2 regions of the Pelosinus sp. sgz500959 genome follow, and region 2 is predicted to be linked to the other one. Evidence: a T-box and tRNA genes for the amino acid it is inferred to sense, from the RefSeq annotation. Region 2 holds a T-box; the other holds one or more tRNA genes.
What was found. The T-box of region 2 lies ahead of ACAN52_RS16445 (valine--tRNA ligase). A T-box ahead of a tRNA ligase gene usually reads a tRNA of that ligase, here a tRNA-Val.
Positions count from the first base shown of each region.

Region 1: it has a tRNA-Val gene. The T-box ahead of ACAN52_RS16445 (valine--tRNA ligase) is inferred to sense a tRNA for this amino acid. The anticodon was not compared.

Region 1 covers NZ_JBGJZL010000009.1:197,300-207,135, reverse strand. The annotation lists gene dnaB (replicative DNA helicase) at 1-494, shown strand, start outside; gene ACAN52_RS15535 (adenylosuccinate synthase) at 1,104-2,390, shown strand; gene hprK (HPr(Ser) kinase/phosphatase) at 2,427-3,356, shown strand; tRNA gene ACAN52_RS15525 (tRNA-Lys) at 3,447-3,522, shown strand; tRNA gene ACAN52_RS15520 (tRNA-Glu) at 3,528-3,602, shown strand; tRNA gene ACAN52_RS15515 (tRNA-Val) at 3,609-3,684, shown strand; tRNA gene ACAN52_RS15510 (tRNA-Asp) at 3,709-3,784, shown strand; tRNA gene ACAN52_RS15505 (tRNA-Phe) at 3,798-3,873, shown strand; tRNA gene ACAN52_RS15500 (tRNA-Lys) at 3,879-3,954, shown strand; tRNA gene ACAN52_RS15495 (tRNA-Glu) at 3,961-4,035, shown strand; tRNA gene ACAN52_RS15490 (tRNA-Val) at 4,042-4,117, shown strand; tRNA gene ACAN52_RS15485 (tRNA-Asp) at 4,142-4,217, shown strand; tRNA gene ACAN52_RS15480 (tRNA-Phe) at 4,231-4,306, shown strand; tRNA gene ACAN52_RS15475 (tRNA-Lys) at 4,312-4,387, shown strand; tRNA gene ACAN52_RS15470 (tRNA-Glu) at 4,394-4,468, shown strand; tRNA gene ACAN52_RS15465 (tRNA-Val) at 4,475-4,550, shown strand; gene ACAN52_RS15460 (methyl-accepting chemotaxis protein) at 4,786-6,486, shown strand; gene ACAN52_RS15455 (ATP-binding protein) at 6,713-7,879, shown strand; gene ACAN52_RS15450 (hypothetical protein) at 7,962-8,189, shown strand; tRNA gene ACAN52_RS15445 (tRNA-Gly) at 8,283-8,357, shown strand; gene ACAN52_RS15440 (helix-turn-helix transcriptional regulator) at 8,754-9,419, shown strand; gene ACAN52_RS15435 (helix-turn-helix domain-containing protein) at 9,628-9,798, shown strand; gene ACAN52_RS15430 (hypothetical protein) at 9,825-9,836, shown strand, end outside.
Region 2 covers NZ_JBGJZL010000011.1:589-10,424, reverse strand. The annotation lists gene ACAN52_RS16470 (diguanylate cyclase domain-containing protein) at 1-746, shown strand, start outside; gene ACAN52_RS16465 (hypothetical protein) at 842-1,003, shown strand; gene ACAN52_RS16460 (anthranilate synthase component I family protein) at 1,033-1,704, shown strand; gene ACAN52_RS16455 (aminotransferase class IV) at 1,715-2,587, shown strand; gene ACAN52_RS16450 (3'-5' exonuclease) at 2,600-3,154, shown strand; T-box leader at 3,212-3,446, shown strand; gene ACAN52_RS16445 (valine--tRNA ligase) at 3,495-6,173, shown strand; gene ACAN52_RS16440 (bifunctional folylpolyglutamate synthase/dihydrofolate synthase) at 6,220-7,509, shown strand; gene ACAN52_RS16435 (O-antigen ligase family protein) at 7,599-8,864, shown strand; gene ACAN52_RS16430 (redox-sensing transcriptional repressor Rex) at 9,142-9,792, shown strand; partial or broken gene ACAN52_RS16425 (acetyl-CoA hydrolase) at 9,823-9,836, shown strand, end outside.

The DNA of each region.
Region 1 (9,836 bases), on a different contig from region 2:
CAGCGCCTATTTTTATTGATGATACATCAGGTATTACGGTTATGGAAATGCGCTCTAAAGCTAGAAGACTCAAAATTGAGTACGATTTGCAATTGATCATTATTGATTATTTGCAACTCATGCAGGGGAGCAGTAAAGGCAAGGGGAGCGAAAATCGTCAACAAGAAATTTCTGAAATATCTCGATCTCTAAAAGGACTCGCTCGGGAAATTGGCGTACCAGTCATTGCCTTGTCCCAGCTTAGCCGTAGTGTAGAATCGCGGCAGGTCAAAAAACCTATGCTTAGCGATCTTCGAGAATCAGGTTCTCTTGAGCAAGATGCTGATATTGTAGCGTTCTTATATCGGGATGATTATTATAATCCTGATAGTGAACAAAAAAATATTACAGAAGTCATCATTGCGAAACATCGTAATGGTCCCGTCGATACGGTTCAATTATTTTTCCATAAACAATTTACTAAGTTTAGTGATTTATCAAAGTTACCAGAATAGAGGCCAGTACTGACTAACGCCTCTTTTCTGGCGGAATCGGAAAGCATATCACTTTCTCGATTTCAAGTAAGAATGACTAAGGCTTATGCCTGCGTCTGAGGACTTGGCACAAGCCAAGTCTTTTCTTACGTAATCAGAAAGTATAACACTTTCTCGATATCAGAAGGGGCGAAGTATTTTTTGATTATCAGCTAACGAAGTGTACCGTTCATATAAAGTAGGTATACAGTGGATAAGATAAGATCTAATGAATAAAATCCGAACAATACATAAATATAGGACGAGAACATTCGAAATGAAATTGACACTATAAGAGTAAAATGCTATGATGTTAAGGGGAAATTGTAAAGTTATTAACATTTTTAAATATAAGAATGTTATTTGGATTTCTTTTTTTCATATTGGATAAAATATGTATAAATAAAATTTGCAAACAACTTATCAACAGAGTTATCCACAAAGTGTGCATAAGTTATTCTGATATGTTAATACCATTATGGATAAAATTAGGTTGTTAAAAGTAAGAATAAAATATAAAAGAGACTGAAGTCTTGTATTAGGTAATAATATAATGTTCGGTCTCCTATAAGAATGGGAAGGGTGAAGTTTATGTCAGCAATCGTAGTTATGGGTACACAATGGGGCGATGAAGGTAAAGGTAAGATTGTCGATTATTTAGCAGAACAGGCCGATGTTGTTGCTCGTTATCAAGGAGGCAATAATGCAGGGCACACTGTTGTTGTAGCTGGTAAAGAATTTAAACTCCATTTGTTACCGTCAGGGATTTTATATAAAGGAAAAACTTGCGTTGTTGGTAACGGTGTGGTAATTGATCCAGCTGTAATGATCAAAGAAATTAAAGGCATGCAAGAAAAAGGTTTTGAGACTGTAGGATTAAAAATTTCCAATCGTGCTCATGTGATTATGCCTTATCATCGTTTACTTGATGAAGTCGAAGAAGAATATCGTGGAGATCATAAAATCGGTACAACGAAACGTGGTATTGGTCCATGTTATATGGATAAAAACTCTCGGTGCGGTATTCGTATGGTTGACCTTATGGATGCTGAGGAGTTTGCAGAAAAACTCAAACGTAATCTAGATGCAAAAAATCATTTATTTAAGGCTGTTTATGGTGTTGAAGGCTTTGACTATGAAACAGTCAAAAATGAATATTTAGGTTATGCTGAAGAATTACGCTCTTATGTTGTTGATACATCAGCAACCTTAAATCAAGCCCTCAAACAAGGTAAAAAAGTCTTGTTTGAAGGAGCGCAAGCTACTATGCTTGATCTGGATCATGGTACTTATCCTTATGTTACTTCTTCTAATCCTATCGCTGGTGGTGTAGGTGTAGGAGCAGGTATTGGACCGACTAAGATCAATAATGTAGTTGGTGTAGTCAAAGCTTACACAACTCGTGTTGGTGAAGGACCTTTCCCAACAGAATTATTTGATGAAATGGGTGACCATATCAGAGAAGCTGGTCATGAGTATGGTACAACAACTGGTCGGCCGCGTCGTTGTGGATGGCTTGATGCTTGTGTAGTTCGCTATGCTGTTGATTTAAGTGGTATTGATTATATGGCAATTACGCGTTTAGATATTTTGGATGCTGTAAAAACATTGAAAATATGCGTTGCCTATAAATATAAAGGTGAAATCATTAATGAATTCCCTGCAAGTTTGAAAACTTTAGCAGCTGTTGAGCCTGTTTATGAAGAATTCACAGGTTGGGAAACTGATACGACTGGTGTACGTCTCTATGAAGATTTACCTCTGAATGCTCGTCTTTATTTAGAGCGATTAAGTGAAGTTGCAGGCACTAAACTTGGTATTGTATCAGTAGGACCTGGTCGTGACCAAACAATTATTTTAGCAGATATGTTTAAATAAGAATCATAATTGATAGAATAGATGTAGGTGAAAACAATGGCAAAATTATTATTAAAAGAGATTGTTGATTGTTTTGCTCTTGAAGTACTAAATGCGGATACTAACCTAGATAGTTTAGTAGGAGTATCTGATATTAACCGGCCAGGACTTGTCTTGGCCGGTTATCTCCAGTACTTTGATGGAGAGCGTATTCAGGTCATTGGCAGGACTGAAATATCTTTTCTAGAATCTCTTGAAAAAGAGTTAGCTAATGAACGGTGGCAGGCTCTAATCAATCTTACATTTCCATGTTTAATCATAACTCGTAATATGGAATTACCTGATGAGTGGATCAAAATTGCAACTGAACGGCAGTTGCCAATTTTGAGAACACATTTACCTACGACTCGCTTTATGGCACAACTGACCGATTATCTTGAACAAAAATTAGCACCGAGTGTGACGATCCATGCTGTACTTGTTGATGTCCATGGGATTGGTACACTGATTATTGGTGAGAGCGGTGTTGGTAAAAGTGAATCAGCTTTAGAACTCATAAGACGTGGTCATCGTTTAGTGGCTGATGATGCTGTTGACGTGATTCGGAGCGGGGAAGATATCCTTATTGGTAGTGCGCCTGAAGTCTTACGCCATGTGATGGAAGTTCGAGGGCTTGGCATCTTAAATATTAAAGCTTTATTTGGAATTGGAGCCATACGGCCACGACAAAAAATTCAGCTGGTTATTCGCCTAGAAGAGTGGAAACAAGATCGATATTATGATCGTTTGGGGATTGACGAAGAGCAACATGAAATTTTAGGTGTAGGGTTACCTTGTAAGACGATCCCTGTTCGGCCAGGTCGTAATCTTTCAAACATCATCGAAGTAGCTGCCATGAATTATAGGTTAAAGAATCTTGGTTATGATGCAGCAGAACAATTTATTGAAAAACAAAGAAAGTATTGTTTAACTGATCATCAAGATTAATAAAAAATGCAAAAAAACATGAAAAATAGCGAAAAAGATGTTGACAAGAAGGATGGATTACTATATAATCATATCTTGTGAGAACGTTGCGATCCACTAGCTCAGTTGGTAGAGCACCTGACTTTTAATCAGGGTGTCGATGGTTCGAGCCCATCGTGGGTCACCATTTCTGGCCCGTTGGTCAAGCGGTCAAGACACCGCCCTTTCACGGCGATAACGGGGGTTCGATTCCCCCACGGGTCACCAAATTACGGGGGATTAGCTCAGCTGGGAGAGCGCCTGCCTTACAAGCAGGATGTCGGCGGTTCGATCCCGTCATCCCCCACCATTTCTTAACGTATCTCCATTTTGCGGCCCAGTAGTTTAGCGGTTAGAATGCCGCCCTGTCACGGCGGAGGTCGTCGGTTCAAATCCGATCTGGGTCGCCATTATCATTATTATGCCTCGGTAGCTCAGTCGGTAGAGCAGAGGACTGAAAATCCTCGTGTCGGCAGTTCGATTCTGCCCTGAGGCACCATCTCCGGTTCACTAGCTCAGTTGGTAGAGCACCTGACTTTTAATCAGGGTGTCCCGCGTTCGAGCCGCGGGTGAGCCACCATTTTCTGGCCCGTTGGTCAAGCGGTCAAGACACCGCCCTTTCACGGCGATAACGGGGGTTCGATTCCCCCACGGGTCACCAAATTACGGGGGATTAGCTCAGCTGGGAGAGCGCCTGCCTTACAAGCAGGATGTCGGCGGTTCGATCCCGTCATCCCCCACCATTTCTTAACGTATCTCCATTTTGCGGCCCAGTAGTTTAGCGGTTAGAATGCCGCCCTGTCACGGCGGAGGTCGTCGGTTCAAATCCGATCTGGGTCGCCATTATCATTATTATGCCTCGGTAGCTCAGTCGGTAGAGCAGAGGACTGAAAATCCTCGTGTCGGCAGTTCGATTCTGCCCTGAGGCACCATCTCCGGTTCACTAGCTCAGTTGGTAGAGCACCTGACTTTTAATCAGGGTGTCCCGCGTTCGAGCCGCGGGTGAGCCACCATTTTCTGGCCCGTTGGTCAAGCGGTCAAGACACCGCCCTTTCACGGCGATAACGGGGGTTCGATTCCCCCACGGGTCACCAAATTACGGGGGATTAGCTCAGCTGGGAGAGCGCCTGCCTTACAAGCAGGATGTCGGCGGTTCGATCCCGTCATCCCCCACCATCGTAATAATTAACCTCATGCTTACATAAGCATGAGGTTTTTTGATATATTAAAAAATATGTCAGAATAAGCAGGAATTTGTCAAAATAAAACGAATTTACAATATAAGGATTCATAAGGAGGAGATCTTTTTTTTTGAGGAAAAATCAAAAAAGACGAAGGTATTTGTAGGATGATCTAGAATAATAGAGTATAAACATGAATTTTTAGACTTATCTAAAAATGGAGGGGAAATATGAATAAGAAACGCTTTTCTATTATTATGCAGCTTTCCAGTATATTCATTATAGTCATCGGTCTTTTATTATCAGTTTTAGGATATGTGATTTATCATTTTAAGAATAGTGGAGAGGCAACTGGAACGTTAGTCACGCACACTGCAGTACAATTGAATACTGTAAAAAGTGCTCGTTTACAGTTTACTGAAGCTCTTTTAGATATGCGAGGTTTTCTATTTTATCCTGATGGTGCCAATATATATGAACAAGGATATCATACAAAAATTAAAAAAAGCAGTGAATTGGCCCATAAATATAATGATAACTCAACCCTGGGGGATGCTAAAAATTCTGGAGCTAAATTAGCTAAATTGGTTGATGATTATATTGTTTTAGGTGATAAAGTCATTGCTGCCAAAAAGAATAATGACCCTAATTTGAACCAATTGACAACTGAAGGACGACAACTTGTTCAGGCCATTACAGCTCAGTTTGTTGAAGTTGATGACTTGCAGCAAAAGTACATGGATGATAGAGGAATATTTCTTTCTGATAATGCAAAGAGCGAGACCAATACAGCAATCATCGTTAGCAGCGTTATTTCAGTCGCAGTTATTTTATTAGTGATTTGGTATAGCAGAAGTATAACTCGGCGTTTAAAAAATATCAGTACAGAATTGGCAGTGGTGGGAAGCCTCACACTAAACGGTGAAGATTTACATCCTCTTATGAATGATGAAATTGGCGATATGGGTACAATTATTATTAACATGAAGAAAGCCCTTAATGATATTGTTTTGCAGATTGCAGATGGTAGTCAGACGCTGACATCAGCGAGTGAGGGTCTTAGTCATTCTGTTAGTGAACAATTAAAGGCTGTAGAAACTGTTGCAGAAAGTGTAACTGCCATCGCAGCAGGTTCATCCCAAAATGCAGATAATATTAGTCATATTTCTGCGACCATTCAAGAAATATCAGCAAGTTCTGAAGAAATCAATGCGAGTACTGCCGAAGTTAATATTAGTACTCAAAATGCCGTTGCGGAAGCCGCTAAAGGCATGGATATGTTAATTGAGTCTGTGGCACAAAATGAATCCATTAGTCGATCTATGAATGAGATTACTGCTGTTACAGGAAAATTAGACCAAGGATCGGAAAAAATCAAAGGCATTGTAGATTTAATTAATAGTATTGCTGGACAAACTAATCTTCTGGCACTAAATGCAGCGATTGAGGCAGCACGTGCAGGCGAAGCTGGTCGTGGTTTTGCGGTGGTGGCAGAAGAAGTTCGCAAATTAGCCGAGCAAAGCGCTAGTGCCACACGTGATATTACACTGATCATTAATGATATGAGTGCTGAGATCAATTTTGCTGTTAAGACAGTGCAGCAGGCGAATCGTGAAGTGGATAAAGGTAAAGAAGTAACCATTGCTACACAAAAAGGTTTTGATGTTATTATGGAAAAAATGAGTCGTGTAAAAAGTGGTATTGAACACATTGCAAATGCTGTGAGCGAAACGACTCAAGGTATTCAAACAATGGTTGATAGTGTCGAGAATATTAGCACTGTTGCCTATGCAACTTCGTCAAGTGCTGAAACTGTAGCTGCTTCAGCAGAAGAGCAGACAGCTGGTATGCATGAGATTGACACCAATGCTGCGAGCCTTAGTGGTTTAGCGGCTGGAATGATGGAAGTGGTTAAAAGGTTCAAAGTATAAAGATCATTAATACGATCTTTTAGAATGAAAACTGGGAGGGCAGCGCTGATTTAGCCAAGCCTTCTCAGTTTTCAATTAAAAAAATATGTTAATTTTTTACAAAAGTGCTAAAAGGACAAAAAATACCATTTTATTGGAAGGAAATTTTTGTTACATTAGCGAAAGGTAATAAATGTAAAACGATCAAAATTGTCTTGTTATATGGGGAAAGGGGTTGCTATGAACGTTGGGGTATCATGAATTTGGTAATGCCAAAGAATATAATGATATGGGTCAAGAACTAATTGGCTATAAATCAACAGACGCAATGCAAGAATCACGATCCATTTTACAAGGGACACTTGATGCAGTTGTTGATGGTATTATTATATTTGATTACAAAGGGGATATTTCTTACTATAATCGTAAGTTCATTGAAATGTGGGATGTTGGGGAAAAAATTTTACAAATAAAAAACCAAGGTAGTTTACTTATTTTGCTAGTGGAGAAAATTAAGAATCCTGAGATTTATCTCGAAAAGGAAAGTACACTTTATACTCAACCAGAACGAGAATGTCATGATATCTTTGAATTTGTGGATGGAAGATATTTTGAGGCTTATTCAAAACCGCAATGTATTGGTAACCGGATTGTCGGTAGAGTGTTGAGTTTTCGTGATATTACAGAAGGTAAAAGATTAGAAAAAGAAATGACTCATCTTGAAAGATTAAATTTAATTGGTAAAATGGCTGCTGGTATTGGTCATGAAGTGAGAAATCCCATGACAACTATTAGAGGTTTTTTACAAATGTTAATTAAGAAAAAAGATTGCCTTAAATATTGGGAATATTATGAATTAATGATTGCCGAATTAGATCGCGCCAATTCAATTATTTCAGATTTTTTGTCAGTCGCTAAAGAAAAATCAAGCTGTTGGAAGTTAGAGAGTATTAATAGGATCATTGAATCACTAATGCCACTCATTGAAGCCGATGCGATTGTAGGAAATAATTATATTAAAGTTGAGTTGGGAGAGATTTCTGAAATTATTTTAGATGATAGAGAAATCCGGCAACTGATTCTTAATTTAGTACGTAATGGTTTGGATTCGATGGCACCAGGAACCTATCTGACGATCAAGACTTATATGGAGAACCATCAGATTATCTTATCAATCAAGGATCAAGGTACTGGAATTGTACCTGAAGTTCTCAAAAGAATGGGGACTCCTTTCTTTACGACAAAGGAAAAGGGGACAGGACTTGGAATTGCCATATCTTATAGTATTGCCGCTCGCCATCAAGCTACGATTAATATAGAAACCAGTGATCAAGGGACTACTTTTTTTATTCGATTTAATTCTCTAAATTTGATTACACCTTGTGTGCCTCAAAATAATAAAGATATGCTTTAAATAGGATATTATCGATCGATATCCTCCTCAAAGTATGTTTCATATGATATAATGTAAAGAAATACCATCAGGGAGAATATATATGAAAACTAAGTATTTTTCAAACTCCGGTGAAGAAACATTAGAAGAATTAAAAGTGAATGTGAACAAATGGATAGCCACTCGTAAGAATATCCAGGTTATTGAAATGAAAGTAAGTGGCCCATCAAAGACGACTCCGCCTGAATTTTTTATTCGTCTCTCTTATGATGATAAAATGCCACCACGGGTAACAATTGCTGCTGCCCCACCAGTCGCTAAGCGTCGGTAATAATCTCATCCTTGATTTATGTATATTTTCATGATATAATAATAAACGTTGAGATAATGACAGTGATGTAAAAACTACTATCTCATTTATAGTGCGGGTGTAGCTCAGTGGTAGAGTACCGGCTTCCCAAGCCGTGGGTCGAGAGTTCGAATCTCTTCACCCGCTCCAGTAAATTCAACGGTTCTAGCGTAATGCTAGAGCCGTTTTTTGTCGTTCATAGATAAATTGAACCAATGTTGAACCAATAGTAATAATAAAGGTGTTGTGTAGGCACATTAAATTTCAATGATAATGCTGTAGTGGTTTTTGTTGTGAGTCTTGGTTAGCAATGAACTTGCCAGAAGGTCTGTAGAGGGAATAAAAACGCAGGCATAATGGTTTGCTTAAACAAAAGAATAAAACCTCACCACGGGGCTATTAGAGCGGTTAAAATTGATTTTAGGCTAAATGCATTTGTTGAACATAGTGAATCTATGTATTTAGTGGCAGTTGACAGTGAATTACCTAGAAAAATCCTTGCTATCAACGTGAGGGCTTAGTATAATACAAGTGAGAGGTGAGTTTATGAAAATCAACGACAGGATATTCTGGGCTAATACTAAGGCTTTACGCGAAGAAAGAGGATGGACACAACCAGAGATTAGTGAAAAGCTTGGGATTAATCATAGAAGTTATAATAATCTAGAGCGTGGGTTTGCAAGTAAAATGCCAAAAGACTTAGCAAAGAAAATTGCTGACTTATTTGAAACGTCTATTGAAGCATTATCGACAGGTGAAGAACCAGAGCCATTGGTTGACCCTGAAATAGTGAATTTCTGGAAGAACGCTAAAGCTCGTAGAGAATCACTGGAGTTGTCACAAGCAACTGTTGCAGAGCGTATGGGGATGAGTCCGCAGGGATACCAGACAAAAGAGATTGGGAAGGCTTCTAGATTACCTAATAGTCTGGCTTTGAAGGTAGCGGAAGCTTTGGAATGTTCCGTGGAGGAACTTTGGGGGAATAAGAGTAAGTCTGTTAATGTAGTGTCAAATGTAAATCAAGAATTGGTTGTTGATAGTATTACAGAACAACCTAAAGAGACCGTAATCTCTTCTGGTAACTCGTTGTATGATATGAGTCATTTGGATGAACCTATTCAAAAATTTATAAGCGATAAAGAAAATGCAGATATAATTACGAAGAATATAAAAGACTTGATAGTTCAACAATGGATGAACAAAGGTAAATAAAATCTACAACGAAATACAATGCAAGGTGATGCGAGTACAGTGATGTACTTGCATTTTTTTTATGGAACGACTAATAACGCTTAAAATTATAGATTAAAAAGATAAAAACAATGATTGACAGTGTATAATGAAGATGATAACATAGTGATAGAAACAATGAACAACAACGAAAACAAAGTAAACAGGTGAAAACAAGGAGGGCGAAACGATGGAATCAGCATTTTATTCAGTAAAGGAAGCGTCAGTCTATCTAGGTGTGCCAGTATCGCAGGTTTATAATTTGGTTAGAGGCAAGAATTTCCCCATGATCAAAATTGGTCGTCATTATCGAATATCGAAAACAGGCTTAACGGCATGGTCAACCAATTTCGCAGGATAATAATAAAACACAAAGGATGGATGAACATGGAAAATAAA
Region 2 (9,836 bases):
CCCTAGGGATAGGTCTGCGCAGCCAGCCAGAACAAAGTTTATATGAAGTATTTAAGATTGCTGATGATAACATGTACCGCGAAAAATTACATAGTAGCCAAAGCATTAGAAGTTCTATTGTTCAGACCCTTGCAAAGGCATTAGAAGCGCGTGATTTTGTTACCAGTGGTCATGCTGATCGATTACAATATTTGATTGTGGAATTAGCAATGGCAATCGGGTTATCCGATAGTCGGCTATCAGACTTACGTTTATTTGGTCGTTTTCATGATATTGGGAAAGTTGGTATACCTGATGAAATTTTATTTAAGCCAGGGCGCTTAACTGATAGTGAGTTTGAGATTATGAAACGTCATTGTGAAATTGGTTATCGTATTGCTCAGTCTTCCGGTGAGTTGGCCCCTATTGCTGACTGGATACTCAAACATCAGGAATGGTGGAATGGACAAGGTTATCCACTGGGCATTAAAGGCGAAGCCATACCACTTGCTTGTCGTATTTTATCCATTGTCGACGCTTATGACGCAATGACAAATGAGCGTCCTTATCGTGATGCGATATGCCATGATGATGCAATCGCTGAAATTGAACGATGTGTTGGTACTCAGTTTGATCCTAATTTAGTTGAAATCTTTAAAAATATAGTTGCTAAAACTCTTGACTTAGGAGCTGAGAGGCACCAAGTTATCATGAGAGAAATCGCTGCTACAAATCATCAACTTATCGATACTACAAAAGAATGTTAAGATTTAAAATCTCTATTTTACTAGTAAACTAGTTAGGTAGAGGTTTTTTGAGTTTTGTGGCATAATAGGATTATTATCCTGTTGTGGAGGTCCTAATGATTTTTGTAATTGATAACTATGATTCCTTTGTATATAATCTAATCCAATATCTTGGTGAACTTGGACAGGATATTAAGGTAGCGCGTAATGATAAAATTAGTATTTCAGAAATTGAGAATTTGGCACCTACTCATATTTTAATTTTTCAGCACCATTAACAGTCCCTTCTTTTGACTTATATCGTTATTTGCGCTATAGTAATCCTGCTCCTTTTGCTGCTTATTTACATTTTCCTGAAGTGGTGGTAGCGAGTGCATCCCCTGAGCGATATTTGCTTTTGCAAGATAGAATGGTTGAAGCTAGGCCTATAAAAGGTACAAGACCTCGTGGTATTGACGAACAGTCTGATCAACACTTACGGCAAGAACTTTTAAGCAGCGAGAAAGATCAAGCAGAACTGATTATGATTATTGACCTAGAACGTAATGATTTAGGGCGGGTATGTGAATATGGCAGTGTCTGCGTGCCAGATCTCATTCGCTTAGAGGAGTACGCTACGGTTTTTCATTTGGTATCGACAGTGATAGGTCGGCTTTCTAAAAATAAGGATATTATCGATGTGATCATGGCTTCTTTTCTTGGAGGGTCGATCACGGGGGCACCAAAAGTACGGGCTATGGAAATTATTGCAGAACAAGAGTCTATACAACGGGGAATTTATACAGGTTCTATTGGTTATATTGACTTTAATGGTGATGCAGATTTGAATATTGTCATTCGTACATTGATTATAAAAGATGGACAAGCTAATTTTTACGTTGGTGGCAGAATTGTTGCTGATTCTGTACCTGAATTAGAATATCAGGAAACCTTGGATAAAGGACGGGCATTAATGGGTGCTTTAGGCTACAAGGTGTAAGGAGAGTATAATGCAGGATAATTGGATCTATCTAAATGATAAAATGGTTCTGGAAAGTGAGGCTAGCATTTCGCCCTTCGATCATGGCTTTTTATACGGTCATGGTTTATTTGAAACCATGCGCGTTTATCAAGGTAACGTTTTTTGTTTAGAGGAACATTTGAAACGTCTCCATGCTAGTAGTCTTGTATTAGGATGGCCTGAATGGTTTGATGCTGAAGTATTATCTTCTGCCATTTATCAGACGTTAGAAAAAAATAAACTGCAAGAGGCTTCCCTTCGTCTTACTGTAACCCGGGGGATTGGTGCGAGTCGTCCCGATCCATCAACCTGTGGGCAAGTAACGGTTGCTGTCTTTGCTTATCCCATTCAGCTTCTTGGTGCTGACGTGTACGAGCAAGGGTGGAGTATGGTTACAGCGAGCATAAGGCGCAACCTCACTTCACCCTTATGTGGCCTTAAAGTTGCCAATTATCTTGATCATATCTTGGCGAAATCCGAAGCGCGGCATAAAGGAGCAAACGAAGCCTTATTACTTAATACAAAGGGGAATGTTGCCGAAGGTACAATGTGCAATGTTTTTTTTGTAATTGATGATCGCTTGATTACTCCTGATGAAAAGAGTGGGCTGCTGCCAGGTATTACTCGTGCCCTTGTGCTAAAAATTGCCTATCAGGCAGGTCTTAGGGTAGAAGAACGACAAGTTGATCCTGATGAACTATTAGGAATATCCGAAATGTTTATTACCAGTTCATTGCTTGAAATTATGGCTGTGACCATATTAGACCAACGTATCGTCAAAGATGGTCGCCCCGGTAAGATAACGAAATTATTACAAAAAGAATATAAAATTAAGACTGAGAGGAGTCAGAGCGCAACCTAGCGCCAATTAAGAATGAATTTTGTTGCAATTGATTTTGAAACTGCCAACGCCAGCCGTTCAAGTGTATGTAGTTTGGCAGCTGTTACTGTAGAAAATGGACAGATTGTCCGTTCAGCTTATTCGTTAATCCGTCCTCCTGTAATGAAATTTGATTATCGTAATATCGAAGTACATGGTATTCAGCCCGAAGATGTGATGCATAAACCAACGTTTGATCAATTATGGGAGCGTATTTGTCCTCATATTGAAAATAAAATTGTTCTGGCCCATAATGCTGCTTTTGATATCAGTGTATTGCGCAGTATTTTGCAAACGTATTCCTTACCAGTGCCTACTATGAAATATGCTTGTACGGTACAAATTGCAAAAAAAACATGGCCCGGTGAAGATAATTATAAGCTCAATACACTAGCCCAAAGATTCAATATTGATTTTGAACACCATAATGCTCTTCACGATGCCCGCACATGTGCAAAAATTGCCATTTTGGCTGGGCGAGAATTAAGAATTAATAACTTTTTACAGTTAATGCATATATTAAAGCTACCCGTCAAAGATTTTGCATAAAGTAGCATAAACTTGACAAATACTATGTCTTATGAGTATATTATAGGTGATATATTTCGATAAGCTATGATAGGGAGGAGTACCCTGTGACCGCCGTTCAGAGAAGAGATCCGTGGCTGAAAGATCTCTCGGAGTGGAATAGGGGAAGGTAGTCCTTGAGCTGCAGCGCTGAACTGATAGTAAGTGTTGCCGGTATGCCCCGTTATGGCAGTAGAGTCCGCGTAGGCATTTTCTATGGCTATTGGCGGTAAAACAAGGTGGTACCACGAGAGTATGCTCTTTCGTCCTTTTAGGATGAGAGGGCTTTTTATTTTTGTATAATAACGAGGAGGCGCTAATTTTGACAGAAAAGAATATTCCAACAGTATACGATCCCCAGGCAGTAGAAGAAAAATGGTATAAATATTGGGAAGATCATGGTTTATTTCATGATGAAGTGGATAAAGGGAAAAAGCCTTTTAGTATTGTGATTCCGCCACCAAATGTAACAGGACAACTTCATATGGGACATGCCCTAGATAATGCTCTGCAAGATATTCTGATTCGTTTTCGCCGAATGCAAGGTTATAATACCTTATGGATGCCAGGTACAGATCATGCTGGCATTGCTACGCAAATTAAGGTTGAAGAAATGCTGGCGCAAGATGGTATTACCCGCCATGATTTAGGCAGAGAAAAATTTATCGAAAAAGTATGGGAATGGAAAGAACAATATGGGGATCGGATTATTAAACAATTAAAAAGTTTAGGGGCTTCTTGTGATTGGCAGCGAGAACGGTTTACGATGGATGAGGGCTGCTCTAAGGCCGTGCGGGAAGTGTTTGTGTCCCTCTATGAGAAAGGTCTTATTTATCAAGGAAATCGTATCACCAATTGGTGTCCACGCTGCAATACGGCCTTAAGTGATATTGAAGTTGAGCATGAAGACAAACCAGGTCATCTATATCATGTTCGTTATCCTGTGGAAGGGTGTTCAGGAGAATTTTTGAGTGTGGCGACGACTCGTCCAGAAACGATTTTGGGTGATACGGCTGTTGCTGTCAATCCAGAGGATATACGATATAGCCATTTAATTGGTAAGAACTTAATTTTACCTTTAGTAGGACGTTCTATTCCAGTGATTGCTGATGAATATGTAGATCAGGCTTTTGGTACAGGAGCTGTAAAAATTACTCCAGCTCATGATCCGAATGACTTTGAAATGGGACTTCGTCATAAGCTGCCGCAAATCGTTGTCATTACCAATGACGGAACTATGGCAGCAGAGACTGGCAAATATGCGGGAATGGATCGTTACGAGTGTCGTAAGGCATTAGTAAACGATCTAAAAGAAGAAGGTTATTTGGTCAAAATTGATGATCATCAACACGCAGTCGGTCATTGTCAACGTTGTACCACAGTTGTAGAACCACTGGTTTCGAAACAATGGTTTGTTAATATGCAGTCTTTAGCTGATCCTGCGATTGAAGCTGTAAATTCAGGTAAAATTCAATTTGTGCCTGAACGTTTTACCAAAACTTATATTAACTGGATGGATAATATTCGTGATTGGTGCATCTCACGACAAATTTGGTGGGGACATCGCATTCCTGCTTGGTATTGTGAATGTGGTGCAACCATTGTAGCACGAGAAGATATTACAGTTTGTCCTACATGTGGTAGCCATAGTATTCAGCAAGATTCTGATGTATTAGACACTTGGTTTAGTTCGGGATTATGGCCTTTCTCTACCATGGGGTGGCCTGAGGACACAGATGAATTGCAGCAGTTTTATCCAACCAGTGTACTTGTGACTGGTTATGATATAATTTTCTTTTGGGTAGCTCGAATGATTATGATGGGGCTAGAATTCAAAAAAGAAATTCCGTTTAAACATGTATTTATTCATGGATTAGTTCGAGATTCTCAGGGGCGCAAAATGAGTAAGTCTTTGGGCAATGGTATTGATCCATTAGAAGTCATTGAAAAAAATGGTGCTGATACTCTGCGCTTCACTTTAGTAACAGGAAATACTCCGGGCAATGATATGCGTTTTTATTGGGAACGAGTAGAGTCAAGCCGCAATTTTGCAAATAAACTCTGGAATGCTTCTCGCTTTGTACTAATGAATCTAGAAGATGTGGACCAGGTTTCTAAGTTAGAAAGTTATGGAGTGACTGCGCGAGAAAATAATAGTTTTACTTTAGCTGATCGATGGATTTTAAGTCGTTTTGGCAAAACTGTGACTGAAGTTACACGGAATTTGGAACGTTTTGAACTCGGTGAAGCAGCGCGTCTCTTGTACGAATTTATTTGGAATGAGTATTGCGATTGGTATATCGAAATGGCTAAGGCGCGACTCTATAACAAAGAAGATGTTTCGGCTAGAACAACAGCCCAGTATGTATTATGGTATGTCCTGGAGAAAACATTAAAACTGTTACATCCATTTATGCCTTTTATCACTGAAACAATTTGGCAACACTTACCTCATGAAGGTCATAGTATTATGGTAGCTGAGTGGCCCGCTGAGGAATCAAGTTTACTTGATGAGCAAGCAGAACAACAGATGAATACCATCATGGATGCCATTAAAGCCATTCGTAATATGCGGGCTGAAGTCAATGTACCGCCAGGCAAAAAAAGCGAAGTTATTTTGCAAGTTGTTACTGCTGAATTGCAAACTGTCTTTGCTAGCAATTTACAGTATGTAAAAACAATGGCAGCCGCTGATCCGATTACAATGCTTAGCCCTGAGGCGGGGAAACCTGAAAATGCCATGACAGCTGTTGTCAATGGTGTAGAGATCTATATGCCTCTTAAAGGGATGATTGATGTGGAAAAAGAAACATTACGTCTTAATAAAGAATTGGCAGGTCTTGATAAAGAATTGGCGCGCATTGCGGGCAAACTTTCCAACGAAGCTTTTGTTGCAAAAGCTCCACCTGAAGTCATTGCAAAAGAAAAAGCCAAAGCTGGAGAATACCAAGAGAAACAACAAGCGATTCAAGAACGATTGGTCTATTTAGCTAGTATATAATGATAAGGGCGGGTGTTACACCCGCCTATTTTACACAAAGGATGTGATGATGATGACCTATGAGGAATCTTTGCATTATTTGGCTAATTTATGTAAATTTGGTATTAATTTAGGCTTGGTTAGGATTGAAAAACTTCTTGAGATGATGGATCATCCAGAGAAAAAATTTAAAACAATTCATATTACGGGAACCAATGGGAAGGGGTCAACAACAGCGATGTTGGCATCTATATTAAGGTCTGCCAACATAAAAACAGGGATGTATACGTCTCCCCACCTTGCTCACTATACAGAGCGTATGATGGTCAATGGACAACAAATAACTCCTGAGCAGTTTGCAAAAACCATTAAGTATACAAGTCAATTTGTGGAAAAGATAGCCGAAGATGGGTTTGGACATCCAACAGAATTTGAAGTATTAACAGCAGCAGCTTTTCACTATTTTGCAACATGTGGAGTGGAATATGCTGTAATTGAAGTCGGGTTAGGCGGATTGTTAGATTCGACCAATGTCATTGTGCCAGAAGTGTCTGTAATTACGAATGTTACCCTAGATCATATTGATAAATGTGGTCATACAATTTCTCAGATCGCAACTCATAAGGCTGGAATTATTAAACAAGGGGTGCCGATTGTTACAGGAGCGCAAGGGGAAGCTTTCGATATTATTAAAGAATTTTCACAAGAAAAATCAGCCAAGCTGTATCGCTATGGCCATGATTTCTCTGCAACTTTTGCTGGTTTGATCGAACATCGTCAAAATGTTGTAATCGAAGATGAGGAACAAGGAAATATAGGGACCTTTACAGTTAGTTTATTAGGTCATCACCAAGTGGATAATTGTGCAATTGCTGTGAAGACCGCATTTGTCTTAGCCAAAGAAGAAGAGCGTATTACCTTGTCTGCTCTGAAAAAAGGACTCTTAGAAGTATGTTGGCCTGGACGGTTTGAGGTCATTCCAGGACAACCAACGATTATTATTGATGGAGCTCACAATCAGGATGGCGCAAGAGGGCTACGTAAAAATTTGAATGAATTCTATGGACAAAAAGAAATTGTTTTTTTACTGGGGATTTTGCAAGATAAAGATGTGGCAGCCATTCTTAGAGAACTAATTTACCCTGTTGATAAAGTTGTGGTGGTTGCACCTTTATCCGAACGAGCTGGAGAACCCCAAGAGATTGCCAAGCAAATACAGGCAGTTCATGTAGAGACAGCTAATTCGATTTCAGCAGGCTTAGAACAGACGCGCCTTCTCGCAGGAGAAAATGGTGTGATTTGTGTTGCAGGTTCCTTATATTTAGTTGGAGCAGCAAGGCAGATAATATGTACGTAGACAAAAGATTTATTGTCCGATATAATAAGCAATATATAATCTAGTAGTTGTAATTTTGTGATTATAATTACTATTAGACAGGTGAAATTGTGAATATGACATATAAAACTGCTCAAACTCAATATTATTTGGATTATTTAATTGAGCACTGCATTTTGGCGGTGACCTTTTTTTTGCCACTCTCCCTCCCCATCAGTAGTGGTTTTTTAGGCTTTGGTGCAGTACTTTGGCTTAGTAAAATGATAGTGAAGAGAAAAATGGATTTTAAACGTACGCCATTTGATGTAGTCATTGGTTTACTGGTTGTTCTAGCGGCATTTTCCATATATGCATCGCCAGATCGTGGATTTAGTTTTTATAACTATTATAATTTAATGGGACGTTATGTTCTTATTTACTATTTAGTAGTGAATAATATTAGCTCTGCAGCTCAAATAAAACGTATTATTTGGGTTATGCTAACATCAGCTTTGATGGTCACACTCTATGGATTCTATCAATATTTATTTGGCATTAATATTTCAGCCAATGAGTGGGTTGATGGAGAACAATTTCCAGATCTTAAAATGAGGGTTTTTTCAACATTAGAAAATCCTAATTTATTGGCTGGCTTTCTAGTGACGATGATGGCGATCGGTGCGAGTATGGGCTATAAAACTCCGAGCGTAGGCGGAAAAATTTTATTATTTTCTTTAGTGGCAATGTTTGGAACTTGCCTGGTTTTGACCTATTCACGAGGAGCATGGCTGAGTTTATTAGCTGTCATTGGTGTGTATGGTTTATTATGTAATCGGAAAATTTTCTGGTTGCTCATTCTTCTGCCTATTGTGATGCTTTTTTGTCATGATGCAGTGTTAGAAAGAATTATGTCTATTATGAATCCCACTGATACTTCGTCGACTTTGAGGTTAGCATTATGGGAGAGTACAATTGCTATGATTGTAGATAAGCCTCTCCTTGGCATTGGTTGGGGCTCCTATTGGCTCGTATATCCTGAATATGATTTTTTCTTAAATAATCCTAATATCAAAATATTTCATGCACATAATATGTATTTAAATATTGCGGCTGAAATCGGTATTCCAGGCTTACTCGCTTTTTTGACGATCATGTATGGTCATGTACGTTTGGCCTTATCGATGCTTCAAGGTTCATTTGAATGTTGGTTATCAGGGTTGATGTTAGGAATTATTGCGGCGATTGGCGGTATTATTATTAATGGTCTTACAGATTATGTCCTGTTTAATATCCAATTATCAATGCTATATTGGCTATTAAATGGACTCATTGTTGTTGTATGGCAGCAAAGTCATCAAAGGCAAAAACAAGATATTTTACTAAAAAATGTAATGTAAAAATTTTCAAATAAAAACAATTATTTCATTAAATGTAAAAAAATAATTAATATAATATTTAGAATAAACAAATAAAACACAAAAAATGCTTTCTGTATATACAAAAACTGTAAGTATACGTGTATACATAGCTAAAAATACAAAAAAAAAAAATATATATAGTTTTTATGCAGGAGTTTTTGGGTTATGTGACAAATTGTACATACTATGGAAGCATAGAAGTTACAAAACTTTGATACAGGCCGATGACTCCTGAAAATCAGAGGAGGGTTTTTTGTTGAAAGATAATAATGATAAAAATGTAATTTCGAAGGCGACCATAGATCGTCTGCCCTTATATTTTAGAACTCTTAGGCTGAGTCAAGAAGAAGGTATGGAAATCATTTCTTCTGAAGAACTCGGGCACCGTTTAGGAATTACTCCTGAACAAATTCGTAAAGACTTGGCATCTTTTGGTCAGTTTGGTAAAAAGGGTGTTGGTTACTATATACGAGAGCTCATTGTCAATGTGGGGAAAATCTTAGGATTGGATAATAATTGGCATATAGCTGTAGTTGGTGTAGGGCATTTAGGTTGGGCCTTAGCTCACTATCGTAACTTTGATTCTCTTGGGTTCAAATTGACAGCTTTATTTGATGTTGACCCTAATAAAATTGGGCAATGTATAAAAGGTGTGCAAGTTTCAAGTCTAGATTGTTTAGAAGAGGTGATGACGGAGCAAACTATCCATATCGGAATTATTGCTGTTCCAGAAATTTATGCACAAGAAGTTGCTGATAAATTAGTTGCAGCTGGTGTGCGTGGAATATGGAACTTTGCCCCAATGAAAATTCAGGTGCCTGATACTGTACGAGTCATAAATGAAGACTTGTCAGTAGGACTCAGTAGTTTGTCTTTCTATTTGGCGAGACAGACGCAGGTAGAATAATAACTCAAATGTTTGGAGGAAAGTGTTAAAATGATTGATATCAA